2 regions of the Streptococcus raffinosi genome follow, and region 2 is predicted to be linked to the other one. Evidence: riboswitches for the same ligand, from Rfam matches in the RefSeq annotation. Region 2 holds a riboswitch; the other holds the start of a gene.
What was found. A riboswitch is a leader RNA that binds a small molecule or an ion and turns the genes downstream of it on or off. The one in region 2 is predicted to bind thiamine pyrophosphate.

Region 1 (11,529 bases), on a different contig from region 2:
ATTGCTTTACTTTGGGGGTGAAATCCGTGAAGCTGGTACTGTAAAAGGTAAGAAAACTGGAAACTTTGCTAAATCAGACTGGATGGATATTGAGAAACAACGTGGTATCTCAGTAACCTCATCTGTGATGCAGTTTGACTATGCCGGCAAACGTGTCAATATCCTTGATACTCCAGGACACGAGGACTTCTCAGAAGATACCTACCGTACCCTTATGGCGGTTGATGCTGCCGTAATGGTAGTTGACTCAGCCAAAGGTATCGAGGCCCAAACCAAAAAACTTTTCGAAGTTGTCAAACACCGTGGTATTCCTGTCTTTACATTCATGAACAAATTGGACCGTGATGGACGTGAGCCACTTGACCTCTTGGAAGAGTTGGAAGAAGTGCTTGGTATTGCCAGCTACCCAATGAACTGGCCTATCGGTATGGGTAAAGCCTTCGAAGGACTTTATGACCTTTATAACGAACGCTTGGAGCTCTATAAAGGTGACGAGCGCTTTGCCAAGATTGAAGATGGTGATACTCTATTTGCCAATAACCCATTCTATGAGCAAGCTAAAGAAGATATCGAACTCTTGACAGAAGCAGGAAATGAATTCTCAGAAGAAGCTATTTTAGCAGGTGAATTGACACCGGTCTTCTTTGGTTCTGCCCTTACTAACTTCGGGGTTCAAACCTTCCTCGATACCTTCCTCAAATTTGCTCCAGAACCACATGGCCACAAGACCGTAGATGGTGATGAGATTGATCCTCTTAACAAGGATTTCTCTGGTTTTGTTTTCAAAATCCAAGCCAATATGGACCCACGTCACCGTGACCGTATTGCCTTTGTTCGTATCGTTTCTGGTGAATTTGAGCGTGGTATGAGTGTTAATCTAACACGTACTGGTAAAGGAGCTAAGCTCTCTAACGTCACTCAGTTCATGGCCGAATCTCGTGAAAATGTTGAAAATGCCGTGGCTGGAGATATTATCGGGGTTTACGATACAGGAACTTACCAGGTTGGTGATACCCTTACTGTAGGTAAAAACAAATTTGAATTTGAGCCACTACCAACCTTTACGCCAGAGTTGTTCATGAAAGTTGCTGCTAAGAACGTCATGAAGCAGAAGTCCTTCCACAAAGGAATCGAACAATTGGTGCAAGAAGGAGCCATCCAGCTCTACACCAATTACCAAACAGGTGAATACATGCTTGGTGCCGTTGGTCAACTTCAGTTTGAAGTCTTCAAACACCGTATGGAAAATGAATACAATGCCGAAGTCGTTATGACACCAATGGGTAAAAAGACTGTGCGTTGGATTCAACCTGAGGACCTCGATGAACGCATGTCATCAAGCCGAAATATCTTGGCCAAAGATCGCTTTGACCAACCAGTCTTCCTCTTTGAAAATGACTTTGCCCTTCGTTGGTTTGCGGACAAATATCCAGATGTGACATTGGAAGAGAAGATGTAATACGGCACAAAAGATGACGATTTTAAATCGTTCATCTTTTGACGCTAGCCACTATCTTGTGGCTAGCTAGCCGTCTCACTAACTACGTCAGACGAATAATATCGATTCGTCTGACTTCGTGTCGTAACATTTTAATAATGATATCTACACTACATACTATGAGACCGTGGCTAAGTCCCTTACTAACTCGAAAACGGAAAAGTATCGTTTCCGTTTTCTCATGTCGTAATATCTTAGCACTGATATCTACGCCACGTCTCTAAAACAACACAAAAAAATATAGGACTATCTAATCAGATAGCCCTATATTTTTTATAAACCTAATAGTTATCAAGTATACCTATGATTAATTACTTTAGATAATTACGATTATGATAAATCAAGCCAGCTTCTAAAAGTATGCAAATTGTTGATAGCCAGAAACTTGTTGTAATTCCAAATTTTTCAGTAATAGAACTCATCAGAAAGACGAAAACTGAAAAAGCAAGGGTTGAAATGACTTCAAATACAGAATAAACATGTACTAACTGATTTTCATCGACAGTTTCCTGAAGAAAGACACTTTCAGGTACTTCTTTTAACTGAGAAAAGAAGCCGATTAAACTGGAGAAAATTAAAAATGTTTGTGTATTTGAGAAAAAGAGGATACTGGCTGTGATGGTCGCCATTGCTAAGAGTGAAAAGAGAATACTTTTCCACTTATGCGCTAAAAACTTTTCGGATAGTTTGTAGACAATTATTCCACCTAAAATGATACCAAGGGAATAGGCTGTATTTGAGTAGCCCCAGTAACTTTCAGTTTGTTTTAACACCTCGGTTACAAAAACAAGGATTACAGACGATACCCAGATTGTATTGGAGAAGTCCTCTAATAAATTTGCTTGAACAAATAACTTTAATTTAGGATTTTTTGCAACCAACTTCCATCCTTTTACTAGAGTATCAATATTTGTCTCCGCTTCTAACTGCTCTATTTTAGCCTGAGGAAGAAAGAGCATCACAAAAGTGGAGAGGAGATAAAGGAGTAAGACTATCAACAGTGTGGGAAAAAGACCAAGCGAAGTATATAAGAGACCGCCTAGTCCCCAACCAATCAATTGTACTCCCTCACCACTCATTGATAAGGCAGCATTTGCCTTTCCCAAATTTGTGGCATATCTAGGAATCATGGCATAAGATACGGGCGACGCAAAGCCATCTAAGATAGAAATAGCGACAACAAAGATATACATTCCTAAGGCTGGAACAAATTGAGCCTTAATGAGCATTACAAGGAGTATTGCTAATAAAAAAGTCTTTCCACATTGAGTGAATGAAAGCACTCTATTTAAGGCTAGTTTTTTAGTTACTAATGGCACAAGAAGGCTTGCCACGAAAGCTGACAATCCGATTAGAATCGGAACCATTGAGGTTGCAATAACGGATTTTGTAATGACGTAGATATTTGCAATGAGAGATACCCTGAGAAAAATGTCAGCTAAGTTAGCAAATAACTGAGAGATAAGTAATTTCAGAAAGGATTTAGACATATCGTTTCTCCATATTAGTTATCAAATCTGGAAATGAAATTGGATTCACATATTTTTAAACAAAATAATTTTACAAGAATAATAATCTTATTTAATAATTTCCCATATATGCTTGCTAACTATTTTCCTCTATCAATTTTTTCAAATGTGCTTCATAAGTCTTTGCAATATGCTCGCTCCCTGCCAATTTCATGGCACCAATACATTTCTTCATTTCGATAATAGACTGATTGCTTCCTTCTTTTTTATATTGATAATAATTTTGTGCATATTGAAAAACCAATCGTTCATAGATTTCAGTCTCGATAAAAAAGCATTGGTTTAATTGTTTTTCGAAATACAGTGCATCAATGAGCTCTCCTCTTTCTATACATGTAATATAAACATTTAATAACATGGTTGATATCATGCGTCGATTATTAGGAATCTCTTTGTAAAAATCAGACCTTCTATACATCTCCTTTGCCAAAACCATAAGAGTCTCATGGTTCAACACATCTAAGGTATTTGCAAAAATCAATAATTCATAATAACCCCAGTACTCAACACTAAATAGATAATCGGTTAAATCGGTTAGGTCCTGATGTGTATAATAGCTTTCTCCCGATAAATCTTGCAAGCGAATTTTTAATAAAATAGTATTAATGTGATGAAATTTTTCTCGTTTATGTTCTGATTTTAGTTGGGAATTAAGTAGTTTCTTTAATCCATTAATATCATGAGTTGATACAAAAAGCTGAATCTTTGCTAATAGTTCATTCAGTTCATCACGATGAAAATCATGGACAGCATACATGAATTCGTCAATAGGCATATTAATCTCGTCCAATATCAACATAAACTTTGTAATGGTTAAGTCTGTCTGTCCTTTTTCAAAACGAGACAGTTGAGATGTCGAGATACCAGCTTTTGCAATATCTTTTAATCGTATCCCTCTTGATTCACGAAATTTTTTAAAAATTTCTCCAAATTTTTGCATGGGAAACCTCCATTTTGCATATATGGGAACATATATCTTTTTGTATCTTAACATAGAATACAGTAAAACAAAAGTGAGGTTATTACTGTGAATAGGCAATAATTGCTGTTTTTTATATAAACAAGAAAAACCATAGGACTTCCAATTAAGACTGTCCTATGGTTTCTTTTATTTTTCTGTATTTAGTAACCTGCCTAGGAATCGTTGTAGGGCGAAGAAAACGATGAGGCTGGCCAATGTTTCTCCAAGGAAGGATGAGCTATTGACAATAAATGAATAGAGATAAGGGCTTTGTCCTTTAGGAGCATAACTTCCCCAAAAGATGACACCGGCTATAAAGTGAATGAGATAGCGTGAAAAGCCCCCTAGCAGAATACCGCCAGTGATATACACTAGAGACTTGAGCTTTTTCCCTTGTATGATGGCTTTATCGAGGACTGGTTTGACCACACCACTAATCCCAATAAGGCTAAAGGCAACAAAATATTCCAGAAAACCTTGTGTTAAGGTTAGCCAACCGCCGGCTGCTTGTCCTGTCACCACTTGGAGTAATCCCCAGATAAGGCCTCCCATTGCACCAGCTCCAACTCCCCAGCGAAAACTAAGGAGGAAGATAGGGACCATTTTAAAGGAAAGGGAAATCCAAGGACCTATGGACATGGGTTGAGTAACCAAGTCGAGAATGTAAGCGATAGTTGCAAAAAGTGCAACCTCAATCATTGGTCGAATACTTGTTTTCGACATAAAAAAACCTCCTATACCAATCGTCTTGATTGGCTATTTTTGCCACATCAAAACGTTGTCATAGAAGTTCTTCTATTTCAATCTATTTTGAGACACATCCCTACGCAGGTTCTAACCTGATCAGGTGGTAAGAGTTTAGGCAAGTCTTGAAAAAAATTCAAGCTAGCCATTCTCAGCAATTGCTCCTCTTGTGACTCCTTAATTGTACTACCAGAAACCCATTTTTGCAAGTGTCTGAAATCCTAAAATTGTGGTATAGTTAAAGCAAGGATTATCTTTACAATAAAAAAGGAGAAATAACTATGGGACTTTTTTCAGGACTGCTTGGCAATGCATCTAAAAAAGATAATGATAAGGTTGAGCGCCAATTGGAGGGCATCTTAATTCCAGGTGAACAGGTGGAGTTAGCCTATGCCCTTGTTCGTGACTTGATTGTCTTTACAGAGAAGCGCTTGATTTTAGTCGATAAACAAGGTGTTACAGGGAAGAAGACTTCTTATAAGTCTATCCCTTATCACTCAATCTCTCGTTTCACTGTAGAGAGCTCGGGCCACTTTGACCTAGATGCTGAACTTAAGATTTGGATTTCATCAGCACTGGAGCCTGCAGAGGTCCTTCAATTTAAGAGTGATAATAATGTCTTTGAAATCCAACAAGCTTTGGCAGCAGCAGTACTAGAGTAATGAGGAAGAAAAATGTTTATTGAAAAAGAACTGGGTTATAAGCGTCACTGGATTAATATCGACTCAGATATTATTTCTGAGCAATCCTATCTTTATACCAAGTATGATATTGATCAGGAAACCATAGAGTATGCTTTGGATAAAAATGAACGAGCTCACATGGACTACAATCGTGAGAATGGGACAATCACCTTTATCTATAACGTTCTGGCACTTGAAAAGGACAAGGAATACTATGAAACCATTCCTCTGACCTTTATTGTTCAAGATACGCGTTTGGTGACCATTAGTAACGAGGATAACGCTTATGTGATAAGCAAGATGCAAGATTATGTGGATAACCATGAGGATTTGTCTATCTACAAATTGCTCTTTGCAGGACTTGAGATGATTTCAAATGCCTACTATCCCGTCATTGAATGTTTGGATCAGCAAAAAGATGAGGTTAGTCGACGCCTAAGACGGACCACGACCAGTAAGAATCTTTACGATCTTTCAGATTTGGAAACAGGCATGGTCTATTTGGTGGCTGCAGCCACACAAAACCGTCTTCTATTGGAACACATCAAGGGGCACGCCATTTATCGTCGTCTCAATGAGGTCGAAAAAGAACAGTTTGATGATGCCATGATTGAAGCTAGACAGTTAGTAGCCATGACGGACCTCATTTCTAAGGTCTTACTGCAACTATCAGGTTCTTATAACAATATCCTAAACAACAACCTGAACAACAACTTGAGCAATCTGACCATTATTGAGGTACTCTTAGGAGTGCTTGCCGTTATTACCGGTTTCTTTGGGATGAATGTTCCTCTACCGTTTATGACTGTCAGTCCAGCCTGGATTTTCATCATTATCGGTAGTGCGATTCTTTGTTTGGTCTTGGCCCGCTACTTGCGTTGGTTGGTCCATAAATAATAATTAGTGAGTGAAACCGTCTTCTCAAATTGGAGGCGGTTTTAAAACGTTATTCACTGTCTTTTTATTCTTAAATATGATAGACTAGATGAGTTGTTAAAATAAACGACTATTAAATACAGGTAGTTAACATACTACACAACCAAGTCTCATAAGGTGGCTTCGCACCACCTTCAAATAGAAAGAAGAATACTTTGAAATTTACAGATTTAAACCTATCAGAAGACATCCAATCAGCTGTTGTAGCTGCCGGTTTTGAAAAGCCATCACCTATCCAAGAGTTGACGATTCCACTCGCTCTTGAAGGTAAGGATGTTATCGGTCAGGCCCAAACTGGTACTGGTAAAACAGCTGCCTTTGGTTTGCCGACCCTAGATAAAATTCGTACAGAAGAAAATACAATCCAAGCCCTTGTGATTGCCCCAACACGTGAGTTAGCAGTGCAGTCTCAAGAAGAGCTTTTCCGTTTTGGTCGTGACAAGGGCGTTAAAGTTCGCTCAGTCTATGGTGGTTCTAGCATTGAGAAACAAATCAAGGCCCTCCGTTCAGGTGCCCACATTGTTGTAGGAACACCAGGTCGTCTCCTTGACCTTATCAAACGTAAGGCTCTTAAACTCAATAATATCGAGACTTTGATTTTGGATGAAGCGGATGAAATGCTTAACATGGGCTTCCTTGAAGACATTGAAGCTATCATTAGCCGAGTACCAGAAGAACGTCAGACCCTTCTCTTCTCAGCAACTATGCCTGATGCTATCAAACGTATTGGCGTTCAGTTCATGAAAGATCCTGAGCATGTGAAAATCAAGGCTAAAGAATTGACCAATGTTAACGTTGACCAATACTTTATCCGAGTGAAGGAACAAGAGAAGTTCGATACCATGACTCGCCTTATGGATGTTGACCAACCTGAATTGTCAATCGTCTTTGGACGTACCAAACGTCGTGTGGACGAGTTGACACGTGGTTTGAAACTTCGTGGTTTCCGTGCAGAAGGTATCCACGGTGACCTTGACCAAAACAAACGTCTTCGTGTTATCCGTGACTTCAAGAACGACCAAATCGATATCTTGGTTGCCACAGACGTTGCGGCGCGTGGTCTTGACATTTCAGGTGTCACTCACGTCTACAACTATGATATTCCACAAGATCCAGAAAGCTACGTTCACCGTATTGGACGTACAGGCCGTGCAGGCCAATCAGGTCAATCGATTACTTTCGTTGCTCCAAACGAAATGGGTTACTTGGGAATCATCGAAAACTTGACGAAGAAACGCATGAAAGGTCTTAAGCCACCAACAGCTCAAGAAGCCTTCCAGGCTAAGAAGAAAGTTGCCCTTAAGAAAATTGAACGTGACTTCGCGGATGAAGCTATCCGTGCCAACTTTGACAAGTTCAAGGGCGATGCGGTTAAATTGGCTCAAGAATTCACACCTGAAGAATTGGCGCTTTACATCTTGAGCTTGACCGTTCAAGATCCAGAGACAATGCCAGAAGTGGAAATTGCACGTGAAAAACCATTGCCATTCAAACCATCAGGTGGTAGCTTTGGTGGTAAAGGCAAAAGTGGTCGTGGCAACCGAGGCCGTGACAATAACCGTCGTGGTGGATACCGTGGCGACCGTAACCGTGATGACCGTGACGGTGGCTATCGTGACTTCAAACGCAAGTCTAAGAAAAACAGCCGTGACTTCGAAAATCGTGGCAACAAACGTCCACACCGTACCTCAAGCGAAAAGAAAAATGGCTTTGTTATCCGTAACAAGGGTGATAAATAAAGATGAAAACGCTCTAAAAAATAGAGCGTTTTCCTATACCTTGAATATACAATATAGGTACATAATAAATTGCACTTATTCTTGCAATTTATCGAATCAAAACAGCACCATTTCAAGTAGGACAAAAGATGCTATTTCATTGACAATATTCTCCTTAATTGAAGTATATTTTAGTGTTTATTACTATTTTTGCGGAAGTTATATCTCTTGACGAGGATTAAATTTTTCGATAATATTAATATTCAATAAAATTAAATTGTACAGGTTGTTAATAATACAGTGGTTAAACCTGTTGGTAAGGTTGTTTACAACAATATAAGTAAGCCAGTTTATAATCGTATCGTTAAACCAGTATCTGGGTTTATCAATAGGAAAGTTATAAAACCAGTTTATAATAATATAGTTAAACCTGTCTACAACCGTGTTGTGAAACCAATTGTTAGACCGATTTATCAAAAAGTTGTTAGACCAATTGCAAAAGCAACAAAACGTTATATTGTAAGACCTGTCGTAAATACTGTAAAACGTTTTGTTGTAACTCCAGTCAAGAAATTGTTTGGTCGTAGAAAAGGAAAGAGAAGATGACAATGCAAAAAAGAATTATTTTAGGGATTTTTGTGGGACTGCTTACAGTCTTGTGTATGAGTCTCTATACTTATTGTAATTTAAAATTTAACTCTGTTTATTATGCTCAGCATATTCCTCATAAGGAGGGAACAGAACCGGACATCATTATGCTGATGGAGAATAAGGTTGGGGCCTATACACCGGAAATAGATGGTATTAGTTATGATGATGATGGGTCGTATTCTATAACTAGAGAAAAAGGAACTAAAACGTCTGTATTAGATCTTACAGGTGATACTCTATTTTTTCATTCGGAGTCAGATGATATGTATCTTCTTAATCGTAATTTTTCTATCCAAGATGCTTTTGACAAACGTTATCACAAGATAAAATATAATCAACGAAAAGTCCTAAAAGAAATTAGAGAGACCGTTCAACCTGTGATTGATGCTCAACCAAAACCATTAATCAATCTTCAGTGGTTGTTTAATTTAATTTATAAAAGTAGGTTTAATTAGAGAATAAGAAGCATGGAAGCATTTTGTAAGATTATTTATATCTAAAGATGAGTTTATCTATATTGTGGCATTTACTGTGAATTTAATTCAGGACACCTTCCAGGGTGTCTTTTTTTTTTACTAAATTTGGAGTAATACTACTGATTTTAAAGCTTTTTAGAGCATGTAGAATCACTCGCGCGCATGAGTTGTACTACTATGAGAGTATATTCCAAATGGAAGTGATCTAACATTGGTTGATAATCAGATCATTCAGCTGTGAGAGAACAAACTTAATAATAAGGCACGAAAATATCATAACTGGAAAACATCTTATGAAGTCTTATAAGAGGAAAGTATGTACTTAATTTGATAATTCAAGACCAAAAAACACACGGTTATTTTTCCGTGTGTTCTTTGATATAGGCCAGTTTTTTCTCTCGGCTTTTTTTCTTAAAGCGTGCTTCGGCGCTCATGGCTTCAGGCTTGCTAGTGAAGGCTTCTGAGTAGAGGAGTTTAACTGGTAGGCGAGCTCTGGTATACTTGGCGCCTTTGCCTGAGTTATGGGTTTTGAGGCGGCGTTCGACATCTGTGGTGTAGCCTGTATAGAAGGTGCCATCAGCACACTCAACCACATACATGTAGGCCTTGCTATCCTTTTCTGTCATCGTTTAGGACTCACCCTCAGTCTTTTTCCCAAAGTAAATCTCAAAGATTTCGTCGGTATAATCACCATTTTCCTTGTGCACAAAGAGAGGTGGAAGGATTTTCAAGCCATCTGTTGAACCGTCTTTAATGGCTTCAATTAGGAGCATGTTAGCCTCTCGTCCCATTTTAGGATAGATAAACTGGATGCGTTTAGGTGCTAGATTATACTGGCGCATGGTGTCGATGATATCCAAAAAGCGGTCAGGGCGATGCACGATGGCAATGCGCCCGTTAGATTTGAGGGCATGACGTGCAACCTGACAAATTTCTTCTAAATTCGTCGTGATTTCATGACGGGCCAAGAGGTAGTGCTCGGAGAGATTCTTCTTGGACGTTTCTGTCGCCTTAAAGTAGGGAGGGTTACAGAGGATAAGATCCACCTGAGATCGTGGGGCATGGTCAAGCAAATTTTTCAGGTCGTCATTGACAACAGTCACCTGGTCCTCTAGTTGGTTGAGAGTGACGGAGCGTTTAGCCATATCAGCCAGGCGTTCTTGCAACTCTACCAAGGTAATCGGCGCCTTAGTGCGTGTGCTGGCAAAGAGGCCAACGGCCCCATTTCCCGAACAGAGGTCAACGATTAATCCTTTCTTTGGAATTTTTGGAAACCGAGAGAGGAGAACGCTATCAATAGAGTAGCTGAAGACCTCCTTATTTTGAATGATTTTCACATCTGTGGAGAAGAGCTGGTCAATGCGTTCTCCATCTTTTAAAATTGGATTTGTCATAGTTTTTATTGTAACAAAAAACAGCTCCCAAAGGAACTGTTGCGAGTGATTACTCTAGGACACCGAAGGTATATCCTTGATTTTTGAAATATTCGATAATTTGTGGAAGGGTCTGAACAGTCAGCTCCTTACCAGCTGTATCGTGCATTAGTACAACTTTAACAGTAGTTTCAGGGAAATATTTCTGTGAACCATCCATATAAGCCATCATGCTTTCAGATGTAGTTGGACGAACAGAGAGTGGTTCTGCATCTCCACAGAGCATGTTCCAGTCAATCCATTGGACACCTTGTTTAGCAAGAGCTTGGTCGGTTCCCTCTAGGCCTTGCCATGACATATGACCACCAGGGTAACGGAAAATTCTTGTTTTGAAATCCTTACCTAAGATTGCCTTGAAATTAGCCATAGTTTGGTCAACCTCAGTAGTAATCTGACTTTGGTTAGGAACACGTCCTGGATACAGCAGATTGAAGTTATGGCTAAGACTGTGGTTGGCAATGGCATGTCCTTCAGTAATTTGGCGTTTGAGGATGTCCCCATTTTCAGGGGTGATGGTATAGCCGATGTGGAAGAAGGTTGCGTGAACGCCGTACTTTTTCAGAATATCCATGACTTGTGGTGTCAAAGTGGGATCAATCCCATCATCAAAGGTTAAAAAGACCACCTTACCCTTAACATCATCTGATTTCCCTCGGATAGTGTTATTAACGGCAGTGACATCATAGGCGTAGTCAGACGCCGCAATGCTGTGGTTACTTCCTTTTTTGAGTTGTGTTTTATCCTCTTTTTTAGCTTCTTTTGAAGAGCTACTTGAACCCTTAGACACTTGTTCATTTTTAGGTGTCTTCACCATACGATTAACCTTAGAGTTTTGGTGCTGGAATAGGACAAAGCCTAAAACGGCAAGTACAGCAAGGTTAGCTATAATAAGACAAATAT
Region 2 (11,529 bases):
GCATTGAAAACCACTAATAAGGCATAGGCCCAAGACCGTGACAATCCCTTTTGTGTCAAATACAAGAGTAACTCTTTTAGTGAGATGCTTGTGATAAATACAATCCCTATACAAACTGTCACAAAACCCCTAGTTCCAAGTAAAACTTCTTGGGAAACATCTCCATGTAAATGAACTGCCCAGTAGTTGGCAAAGGCTGGCAGGATAGCCAAGAAAACCATCCAAATCATCATACGAAACTTGCGATAAAAGCTCATATAGACGATGCAAAAGAAGACAACCGATAGATTGAGAATAACGGATGGAACAAAGGAGGTTTCTAAGGATAGAAGTAGTAAAAAGAGGCTTGTTACCGGAGTTTGAGTGGGGACTTTAACCATTCTATCTCACCTCCGTTTTATCTTCTATACCAAGAGATCTTAGTGGCCTTGTGATAGAAACTTCTTTAAGATATTTTAACCCTGTAGATGTCATTTCAATCCAGTAATCAACCAGTGACACAAGCGGATCTAAACGATGGGAAATAATTAAAAAGCTACGTCCTTTTTGACTATCCTCCCTTATCCACCTACAAACATAATCGCAAGCCCTATCATCTAAACCTGCAAACGGTTCATCTAATAAGACAACAGTAGCTTGACTTGTCATGATCATCAATAATTGAACCATCTTTTGTTGTCCTCCACTTAACTGATAGGGACTCTTATCTAAGGAATTCTCCAAATCAAACAATTGCAGTATTTCCTTGACTCTTTTATCGTTCTCACTATCTAGGTCATCTAACTGGAGCTCTTTTTTGAGACTGGCTCTGATAAACTGCTTATCCGCCTCTTGTACCACATACGTTATCTCATCATATAGACTTTTTTTCTTTTTTAATAGCCTATTCTTCCAACGAATCTTCCCTTTATACTTCTGAAATTGGAGAATGGAACGAAAGAGGGTTGATTTCCCAACACTATTATCCCCTAGGATACAGGAAATCCCTTCATAGAATGTAAAATCAGCAATGGAAAAGAGAGGAGAATTATTTAGGCTACAGGTCATTTGATCCATATGAAAAAGATCCTGACTATAGCCGACTTTCTTTGAAAAAACTTCTCTAGTTTCAGAGGAAGGGATTTTGAATATTTTTTTGATTTCGTCGTCTCTTAGTTCAACCATATGGTCGATATAGGCTTCATAGTCGGATAAATCATGATCACAGAGAATAATCGTTTTACCTGCTTCAACCAGTTCCTTCAAAATCCCAAGTATCTCAAGCCGACTTTTACGATCAATAGATGCAAAGGGTTCGTCTAAAAGATAGACACTAGGATTCATGGCAAAGAGTACTGCTAGGGCCGCTTTCTGTTTTTCTCCCCCTGACAATTGGTGAATCGGACGGTGGAGAATTTTTTGGCTGCTACATTTTTCCACAACTTCCTCTATTTTAGAATCAATCTCTTGAATTGGATAAGCAATATTTTCTAAGGAAAAGACCAATTCCTCAAACAAGGTCTCCATGGTAAATTGATGATGGGGGTTTTGAAATAGGATACCGACTAATTGGACACGTTCTGCTACAGAAAGTTGTCTCATATCAATTCCATCGATAAGAATCTGACCACTATATGGCACTGGACTGAGTTGGGCAATAATTTGAAAAAGGGTTGATTTACCCGAACCACTTTTCCCAACCAACAAAGTAAAAGCTTGGGACTGAAATGTAAAGTCAATCGGCTTTGTGAAAGAGGGATAGACAATCCCCTTTAATTCTACTCCCATCTATGCTTTACTCCTAGAGGAAAACCGATGGTAAAGTTTGACCGTAGTACGAACTAGAATCGCACAGAAGAAAAATACTGATGCAAATCGTACCAAAAGCAAGGATAATACGAAGGGAAGAGAAAAGGCATAGTAACCTAACTTAATGTATTCATAGACAAAGCTAAAGAGTGTAATTCCAATACTATTAGCGGTCAGTGAAAGCCAACTTTCATAACGATTCTTGGTGATAAGAAAGCCGAATTCACTTCCTAAGCCTTGAACCAAACCGGATAATAGAGCTCCTAAACCGAATTGACTACCATAAAGGACTTCAGCAAGGGCAGCTAAAACTTCTCCAATAGTTGCACTACCGATTCGTGGGATGAAAATAGCAGTAATAGGTGCAGCCATACACCAAAGACCAAATAATATTTCGTTGGCAAAAGCCTGCAATCCTAAAGGTGTCAAAATGATAGTGAGAACATCAAATAGATATCCTGAACCTATAAAAACACCACCAAAAAAGATAGACAAGAAAGCAAGTAAGATAACATCTTTTAAACGCCATTTTTTAAACATAAAAATTCCTTTTTAAGACAGTTGGGCATTTAAGAAAGATTTACCACAATACTCTACATCTAGTCTATCTGGTAAAAATTAAAAAACTCCAATTATAATCAAGAATTAGAGTTTTGCTTATAAGATTAGACAGTTTTTTTCGACACACGAAAAAAACCTTTTCACATTTCCCTTCGCCAGTATTAACTGTAGCAGGTTCAATGGGTATCATCTCAGCCTAAAGCACCCCAAATGTCTTTATTATTTTACTTGGCTTTCATTATAACAGAAAATTCTGATATTTTCAAGAGCTAGAATGACTAGGTTATGAATAGACAGTTTGTTAGGAAGCACTTTTTTAGAGATATAAAGATATCGTCACAGAAGCAGACTTGTTTATCCTTAGTCTAGAGCAATTCAAAAATATAGAGTAGGATAGGTTCTATCGTAAATAAAGTAATAATGCCTAAAATTAAACCCACCCAATCTGAATCATTTCTTTACGAAATACCTTCAGACTGAGTGGTATTTTTAGCTATTTTTCAATTTTAAAGTAAGACTGAGATTGAAGTGCTTTTAGTAACAAGAGACTAAATAGTGTTGTTAGGGTAATTTTGATGAGGTCTGGTAGTACAAATGGTAGGACTACCAATTTTAGAGTAGTTGGGATAGGAGAGTGAGTGAAAATTATAAAGCCAATGGCACCTCCGATGAAAAGGACCACTTCACCTAAAAAGTTTGCGATGAAAATTTGTATTAGGTTTTTCTTACGATTTGCAATAAGTGATGTGACTAATGCTCTTAGTGGGAAGAAAAGTAAAAATCCACCAGTTGGTCCAATAAAGGCGTGAAGACCACCATTTCCACCAGAGAAAACTGGCAGACCAATTGCTCCTAATAAAAGGTAAAGTAAAACGGAAAGAGTTGCTTCTTTAGGGCGATACAGTGTAGCAATTAAGCCGATTACTAATGTTTGTAGTGTGATAGGAATAGGTCCTAAAGCAATCTGAAATGGCGATAGAGCTACGATTAAGGCAGCACCTAGTGCAATCAAGGTTATGGAATAAGTTTTGTTCATTTATGTTAACCTCCTAGATATTTTACGTTAACTATTCTATAAAAAGTCACCTCTGATGTCAATATTTTCATCGATAATGTGGTGGTAGGCAGGTATTCACCTTGTTGTCTCAATGGTTGATCAGCTGAATATCAACGATTGTGGGATTGTGGTATAATCAAGTCAGAATGAATTCTGAAAGGATATTAGCCTTGTTATACAAATTTCTATTTTTCGACCTTGATCATACCCTTCTTGATTTTAATGGTGCTGAAGATACTGCTTTAACCTCTTTTCTTGAGGAGGCTGGAGTAGCTCCAAAAGATATTAAGACTTACAAGGATTACTATATTCCGATGAATCGTGCCATGTGGGAAGATTTGAATCATGGCTTGATTACAAAAGCTGAATTGCTTCGTACCCGTTTTTCACGTCTCTTTGCGCATTTTGGCCGAGAAGTTGATGGTGCTTATTTGGCTGAGTGTTATCAAGAGTTTCTGAGTCAACAGGGGCAGGAGTTGCCTCAGGCTCATGCCTTTATAGCTGAAGTTAAGTCACGTGGCTACAAGATTTATGCCGCAACCAATGGTGTTTCTTATATTCAACGTGGTCGTTTGCAGGCTTCAACCCTATTACCATTCTTTGATGCAGTTTTCATCTCAGATGAAGTCGGTGAACACAAACCGTCAAAAGACTTTTTTGATAAAATAGCTGCCCATATCCCTAATTTTGACCCAAAGGCAGCCCTTATGATTGGAGATAGTTTGACAGCTGATATTCAAGGTGCTAATAATGCAAGAATTGATAGCATTTGGTTTAATCCCAAAGGTTTGGCAAATGAAACACCCGCTGTTCCAACCTATCAAGTCAAAAACTACCAAGACATTTTGAACATTTTGAGCAATTAATTTTGTTTCAATATTATTGCTATTTATGGGATTAATGGATTCAAAAATCTTCATAAAATGTAGTTAGACCATTTTTGATTGTGTAATATACAAAGTTAGTTTGCAAATGACTTTGAATAATAAATTTTTTGCGAACGAAGTGATTGTAAACCGAGACTTTCCGCCGTGATATAAACGCCTATGACAATTTTTTCAGGCGTGCGGAAGTTTGAAGACCTTAGACTCGAAACTTAGTCATGGAACTTCAAAGGAGTTTGCTGACGTCCGTCATCACCTTAGGAAAGTCTCAAAAGAGAAATTTGTCTTTAATTTTAGAGAGCTTTTCAGCTCTTTTTTTGCTACAATGAGAGCATGAATGATCTGATTAAACATAAGTTGGAATTGCTCCCTGACAACCCAGGTTGCTATCTCCACAAGGACAAATTCGGCAATATTATCTATGTCGGTAAGGCTAAAAATCTAAAAAATCGTGTCCGTAGTTATTTTCGAGGAAGCCATGATACCAAGACGGAGCTATTGGTATCTGAGATTGCAGACTTTGAATTTATCGTTACCGAGTCTAATATTGAAGCCCTGCTTTTGGAAATTAACCTCATCCAAGAGAATATGCCTAAATTTAACATTCGCCTCAAGGATGACAAATCTTACCCATTTATCAAGATTACCAAGGAGCTCTATCCAAGGCTTTTGATCACCCGTCAGGTTAAGAAAGATGGTGGTCTCTACTTTGGTCCCTACCCAGATGCTGGTGCTGCCAATGAAATCAAGAAACTTTTGGATCGTATTTTCCCCTTTAAGAAATGTAAAAATCCTGCCAATAAGGTCTGTTTCTATTACCATATTGGACAATGTAATGCCCACACCATCTGTCACACTACCAGGGACTATTGGCAAGGTTTGGTTGAGGATGTCAAGAATTTCCTAAATGGGCACGACAACAAAATCGTTAACCAGCTCAAGGTCAAGATGAAGGACATGTCTGACCAGATGGAGTTTGAACGGGCAGCCGAGTATCGGGATTTGATTGAGGCAGTATCGACGCTTAGGACCAAGCAAAGGGTTATTCGTCAGGATATGCAGGATCGTGATATCTTCGGTTACTACGTGGACAAGGGGTGGATGTGTGTTCAGGTTTTCTTTGTCCGTCAGGGAAAACTCATTCAGCGTGATGTCAATATGTTCCCCTATTATAATGAAGCCGAAGAGGATTTTCTGACCTATATGGGGCAGTTTTATCTGGATAGTCGTCATCTCAAGCCTAAGGAGATTTTCATTCCAGGGGACATTGATCAGGAGTCTGTCGAAGCTCTGGTTGGAGATGGAGTTAAGGTCTTCAAGCCTCAACGTGGAGAAAAGAAGCAGTTGGTTAATCTGGCGACTAAAAATGCTCGTGTCAGTCTGACTCAAAAATTTGATCTCCTCGAAAAAGACTTGGCTAAGACTCAAGGAGCCATTGAAAATCTAGGCAAACTCATGGGCATTCCGACACCGGTCCGTATCGAGTCCTTTGATAACTCTAACATCATGGGAACAAGCCCGGTATCTGCCATGGTTGTCTTTGAAAATGGCAAACCCAATAAAAAAGAGTATCGCAAATACAAGATTAAGACGGTTGAAGGGCCTGATGATTATGCTAGTATGCGTGAGGTTATTCGTCGTCGCTATAGTCGTGTCAAACGTGACGGTTTAACGCCACCAGACCTCATTATCATGGATGGTGGCCAAGGTCAGGTCAATGTCGCCAAGGATGTGCTTCGTAAGGAACTCAATCTCTCTATTCCAGTTGCGGGTCTTCAGAAAAATGACAAGCACCAAACCAACGAATTGCTCTTTGGAGATCCCTTACAAGTTATTGATTTGCCACGTCAATCCGAGGAATTTTTCCTCCTTCACCGCATTCAGGATGAAGTCCACCGATTTGCCATCACCTTCCACCGCCAAGTTCGTAGTAAGAATAGCTTTAGCTCTAAACTCGATGGGGTTGACGGTCTTGGGCCTAAACGTAAACAAAAACTTCTCAAACACTTCAAGTCTATGACATCTATCCAAAAAGCTACTGTCGAGGATATCCATGCCCTTGGCATTCCAGAAAAAGTAGCACAGGCACTGTTAGATAAATTGAATGATGATAACAATTAAAGAAACTTAATGAATTAAGCTCATTTTTTGTTATAATAAGAATAATTAAAAAAGAAAGGAGTCATGCTATCAAGAACGAAGCTAAAATTGAACGTCTTCTAGATAAAGGACGCCGAGGCCTTCTTCGTGGTATCTTTAGTCGTGCCACGATTATCCTCTTAATCATCTTGCTACAGCTTGTTGTTGTAACCATGTCTTACTTGTGGTTGCACCAATACAGGGTCCATCTTCAGGTAACAGAGGTGATCCTTCGTATCCTAGCCATTATCTATCTCTTTCAAAGTGATATGGAGTCGACGGCTGTTAATACATGGCTCCTGATAGTCTTGCCTTTTCCTATTATCGGAACCCTTCTTTTGGCCTATACGAAACTTGATTTGGGCTATAGAGGGATGAAGGGGGCTATTCAGAGCAATATTGACCGTAGTTCTGGTATTTTAAAACAGGATGAGCAGGCTCTTGAAGAACTTAAACAGCGTCACACCAGCAACTATAATCTGGTTCAATATCTTGAAAATGTGAATGGGCATTTTCCGGTCTATCGTCACACGAAGACCACCTATTTTCCAAGTGGTGAAGCCAAGTTCGAGGAAATGAAAAAGCAGCTCTTAAAAGCTGAGAAGTACATTTTCTTAGAATATTTCATCATTGACGAGGGTGATATGTGGGGCGAAATCCTAGCTATCTTGAAACAAAAGGTTCAAGAAGGGGTGGAAGTGCGTGTCATGTATGACGGCATGATTGAATTTTCAACCTTGAGTTTCGACTATAAGAAACGTTTGGAAAAAATTGGGATTCAATCTCGTGTTTTTGCGTCGGTTACCCCTTTTCTGTCAACCTATTACAATTACCGTGACCACAGGAAAATCTTGCTGATTGATGGTAAGGTCGCCTTCACAGGTGGCGTTAATCTTGCTGACGAGTACATTAACAAGATTAAGCGTTTTGGTTATTGGAAAGACACTGCACTTATGGTGGAGGGTCCAGCAGTTGATACTTTCTTAGTCCTCTTTCTGCAGATGTGGACCTATTCTAACGAAAGGTTAGATGTGACGCCCTATATGGTTGAACATGAGGCCTTTGATACCCCTGGCTTTGTTGTTCCTTATGGAGATATTCCATTGGACAAGGATAAGGTTGGTGAGAATGTCTATATTGACATTCTTAACCATGCGCGTGATTTTGTTCATATCATGACACCTTATCTCATTTTGGATGGTGAATTACTCCATGCTTTGAAGTTTGCGGCAGAGCGGGGCGTAGATGTCAGTATCATCATGCCTGGTATTCCTGATAAAAGTACAGTCTACTACTTGGCTAAGACCTACTACCCAACACTTTTGGAATCTGGTGTTAAAATTTATGAGTACACCCCAGGATTTGTTCATGCCAAGGTCTTTGTCAGTGACAATAGTAGGGCAACCGTTGGAACCATTAATTTGGATTATCGTAGCCTTTATCACCACTTTGAGTGTGCGACCTATCTCTATAGGACTGATTCAGTTCTAGCGATTGAAGAAGATTTCCAAGCAACAAAAGCCAAGTGTCACCAAGTGACTGTCGCTGATGTCGAAAATCTTCCTTTCTATCAGAAGGCATTGGGCTTACTGGCAAAATTGGTCGCACCATTGATGTAGTGACATAGCTTGTTAAAAGAGGGTTGAACCCCTTTTTTTGATAGGTTACAATAAAGGTAATCAAGTCAGAGGAGAAAATGATGTTAACCATTCGTCCAGTCAAGCTGTCAGATGCGAAGGCAATTCAGTCTATCTATGCCCCCTATGTTGAAAAGACAGCGATTACCTTTGAATATGAGGTTCCCAGTGTTCAAGAATTTGAGAATCGTATCAATAAAACCCTTGAAACTTACCCTTATCTGGTCGCTGAAGAGAATGGGCAAGTTCTGGGATATGCCTATGCTTCAACCTACTATGCCCGGACAGCTTATAATTGGACAACTGAATTGTCCATCTATTTGCACGAAGATGCCCGTGGTCGAGGTTTGGGAAGCCAACTTTACGATGCCCTTGAAAAAGAGTTGAAAAAGCGTGGTTTTCTGCGTTTCTTAGCCTGTATAGCTGTTCCAAATGAGGCTAGTATTGCCATGCATGAAAAACGTGGTTATGTCCAAGTTGCTCATTTTCCAAAAGTGGGCTACAAGTTTGAGCAATGGCATGATATTGTCTGGATGCAAAAGACCTTAGATGGTCCTGTTAGGAAAATAGAAAAATGAGCTATTAGCTATCAATAATACTGGTTAATTGCTCATGCCTTTTACCTATGTTAGAATGTCACTAAGACTAAATAAATTGCTGAAAGAGGTCGGAATACAAAGCCGATTTTTTTCATTCTAAAGGAGCCTGTATGTCCCAAGAAATAAGTGCCCGGCTATTGCCTCAGAAGCCGTCTAAATGGGCTAAAATTCTACTTAATCGTAAGGTACCCATTTTCCTGTTTTTCTTACTGGAATTGGCCTTTCTTGTCTTTTCATATATTAGCCTACAAGAGCATTTTCCATCTATTATCTTATGGGAACACTTATTGAGTGTTTTTACCTTTTTTTATTTGCTCAATCGTTCCATGGACTCCCGTTCCAAACTTTCTTGGTTGATCATCATTGCCCTCTTTCCCATTTTTGGGACAGCTTTGCTCTATTTTTCGCTCGCTGATTTTGGTGTTAGACGTTTGAAAAAGCGTCTTGTGGAAGCAACAGTTCAGGCTTCAGACTATTTGGCTACTGAGCTAGAGGTTGAGGACTATCTTTCTCATAGCGATAGGCAGCTGCAAAGACTGGCTTATTTTCTGGAGCATAGTCCTGCTCATTTTCCAATTTATAGAGATACTGAAGTGACTTATTTCCCACTTGGAGATGATATGCTTCCAGCCTTGTTGGAGGATCTGAAAAAGGCAGAGCGTTATATCTTTATGGAATATTTCATCATTGATGAAGGAGTCATGTGGGGAGAGATTTTAGCCATCTTGGAGGAAAAGGCTAAGGAAGGCCTGGACGTTCGTGTCATGTTTGATGGGATGAATGAGATGACCACCTTGTCCTACGATTATATCAAGCGACTGCACAAGGTTGGCATTAAAGCTCAGACCTTCTCACCAGTCAAGCCCATCCTATCAACCTATTACAATTACCGAGACCACCGAAAAATCACAGTGATTGATGGTCAGGTCGCTTATACTGGTGGCGTTAATATTGCTGATGAATATGTCAATAAACGTCAACGTTTTGGACATTGGAAGGACACAGCCCTTCGCCTAGATGGTTCAGCTGTTCAAACGCTAAAAGTTCTCTTTTTGACCATGTGGACGGTGACTGGAGTAGAAGACAAGACAGATATGGAGCACTATCTACAAGAAAAACCTCAAAAAAGCAAGAGTCAGGGTTTGGTTCTCCCTTATGCCAATTCACCTTTGACCTACCACAAGGTTGCAGAAAATGTTTACCTCCATCTTCTCAATACATCCACTGATTACGTTTATATTATGACACCTTACCTGATTTTGGATGACGAACTCGTCAGAGCCATGACCTTTGCGGCTAGACGAGGTGTAGATGTACGTATCATTATGCCGGGGATTCCTGATAAGCAGTATGCCTTTGATATTGCGACGACTTACTTTAAACCCTTGTTAGATGCTGGCGTTCGCATTTTCCGATATACACCAGGCTTTGTTCACGCTAAAATTTATGTTTCGGATGCCAAACAGGCTGTGGTTGGGACCATTAACACAGACTACCGTAGCCTCTATCAAAATTTTGAAAATGGGGTTTATCTCTATAAAAATCTAGAAGTGCTTAAGATTGAACAATATTTTGAAGTAACCCAGGCACTCTCAGATGAAGTAACTTTGGAAAGTTTGTCTAAAATGCCTGTGTCTCATCGTCTGGGAGGCTACCTCTTTTCTCTGATAGGACCTTTAATGTAATTTTACGGATTTCCCCGATTTTTCTTCTGTGGTATAATAAGGCCATAAGATGAATAAGGGGATTTTTTAATGAAAAAAGTAATGGTTTTCTTAGGTGTGACCTTGGTGTCAGGCCTAATTTTGACAACAGCACAAGAAGTTAAAGCTCAAGAAACGTCCGGGAATATCGTTTCTCTACGAAGCAGACGAGGTGGCTCTCGTTCTTCAAACAGGGGTAGCAGAAGCGGATCCAAATCAGGCTTTGGTTCTAGCAAAGGACATCATTCTGATAGTGATTCAGGAAAAGGCTTTAAGTCTGATAGTGGGGCCAGTAAGAGCTACAAGTCAAGTAGTGGCCATGATAATTACGCTAGTTCTAGTAGATCGCATAGTTCGGGTGCGGACAGTAATACTAGCTCTAAATCAGATAGCAGTCAGAGCCATTCAGAAAGCCAGTCTTCTTCTGGTAACAGTTCTAGCAAGTCAAAATCGGATACAACTTCAGGCTACAAAAAGCCTCAGATGTCATCTCCTGAGCTAAATGACTCTGAACGCTCTAACTTTCAATCGGGTGCGAAAGTAAGTGATGATGAGACACTCAAAAAGTATTCAAAGCAAAACGATGATTTTTCGGATGAACAGGCCAAAAGTATTTTTGACAATAATGACGACTATCAAACCCGTGACCGTTATTACCGACAAGATGTCATCCGTAATCCTTGGTTCTGGATGTATATGAGTCGACGCTCTTATCATCGCTATGGAAATTCATACCATTCAAAAGTCAATAATAACGCTTATACCAAGGGCTATCAGGATGGCTTTGCGGATGCTGAAAAAGGCATCGATAATTATGATTCATATTCAAAGGAATCAACTCTTCTTGGTAAGTTCACAACAACTTCAGAGAAAACAGCATACCTCCGTGGCTACAAAGATGGTCATGATGATGGCAAATAAGGCAGATGGTTAAGATACGATACCTTAATGGAATTCATGGCTTGACTCTGTCGCCTATTATGTTAAAATAAAAACATGCGATGAGTCGATTGGCTCTTAGGAGCCTTTTGCGCTGAGGAGGTCTACATTAGATTGTAACGCAGGAGCGGACCTTGAGTAGTTGTGTGAACCTGCTACTCTCATCGAAAGATGCCTCTTATCCCTTGCCGTTTGGTAGGGGATTTTTCTTTATTCTTGGAT

Region 1: linked by a shared signal. The riboswitch ahead of thiT (energy-coupled thiamine transporter ThiT) and the one ahead of QRD39_RS00840 (ECF transporter S component) in region 2 are both predicted to bind thiamine pyrophosphate.

What each region holds. Positions count from the first base shown of each region.
Region 1 covers NZ_JASUZV010000002.1:30,239-41,767, forward strand. Annotated here, with positions in the region: gene QRD39_RS01620 (peptide chain release factor 3) at 1-1,459, shown strand, start outside; gene QRD39_RS01625 (ryptide export MFS transporter) at 1,810-2,988, opposite strand; gene QRD39_RS01630 (helix-turn-helix domain-containing protein) at 3,104-3,967, opposite strand; gene thiT (energy-coupled thiamine transporter ThiT) at 4,136-4,711, opposite strand; TPP riboswitch at 4,792-4,910, opposite strand; gene QRD39_RS01640 (PH domain-containing protein) at 5,014-5,394, shown strand; gene QRD39_RS01645 (magnesium transporter CorA family protein) at 5,407-6,312, shown strand; gene cshA (degradosome RNA helicase CshA) at 6,507-8,090, shown strand; gene QRD39_RS01655 (hypothetical protein) at 8,370-8,675, shown strand; gene QRD39_RS01660 (hypothetical protein) at 8,678-9,175, shown strand; gene QRD39_RS01665 (GIY-YIG nuclease family protein) at 9,553-9,822, opposite strand; gene QRD39_RS01670 (tRNA1(Val) (adenine(37)-N6)-methyltransferase) at 9,826-10,590, opposite strand; gene QRD39_RS01675 (polysaccharide deacetylase family protein) at 10,640-11,529, opposite strand, start outside.
Region 2 covers NZ_JASUZV010000001.1:161,295-172,823, reverse strand. Annotated here, with positions in the region: gene QRD39_RS00850 (energy-coupling factor transporter transmembrane component T) at 1-380, opposite strand, end outside; gene QRD39_RS00845 (ATP-binding cassette domain-containing protein) at 382-1,767, opposite strand; gene QRD39_RS00840 (ECF transporter S component) at 1,768-2,328, opposite strand; TPP riboswitch at 2,480-2,568, opposite strand; gene QRD39_RS00835 (biotin transporter BioY) at 2,843-3,385, opposite strand; gene pynA (pyrimidine 5'-nucleotidase PynA) at 3,577-4,272, shown strand; gene uvrC (excinuclease ABC subunit UvrC) at 4,624-6,411, shown strand; gene cls (cardiolipin synthase) at 6,498-8,048, shown strand; gene QRD39_RS00815 (GNAT family N-acetyltransferase) at 8,129-8,644, shown strand; gene cls (cardiolipin synthase) at 8,776-10,350, shown strand; gene QRD39_RS00805 (LisH domain-containing protein) at 10,420-11,289, shown strand.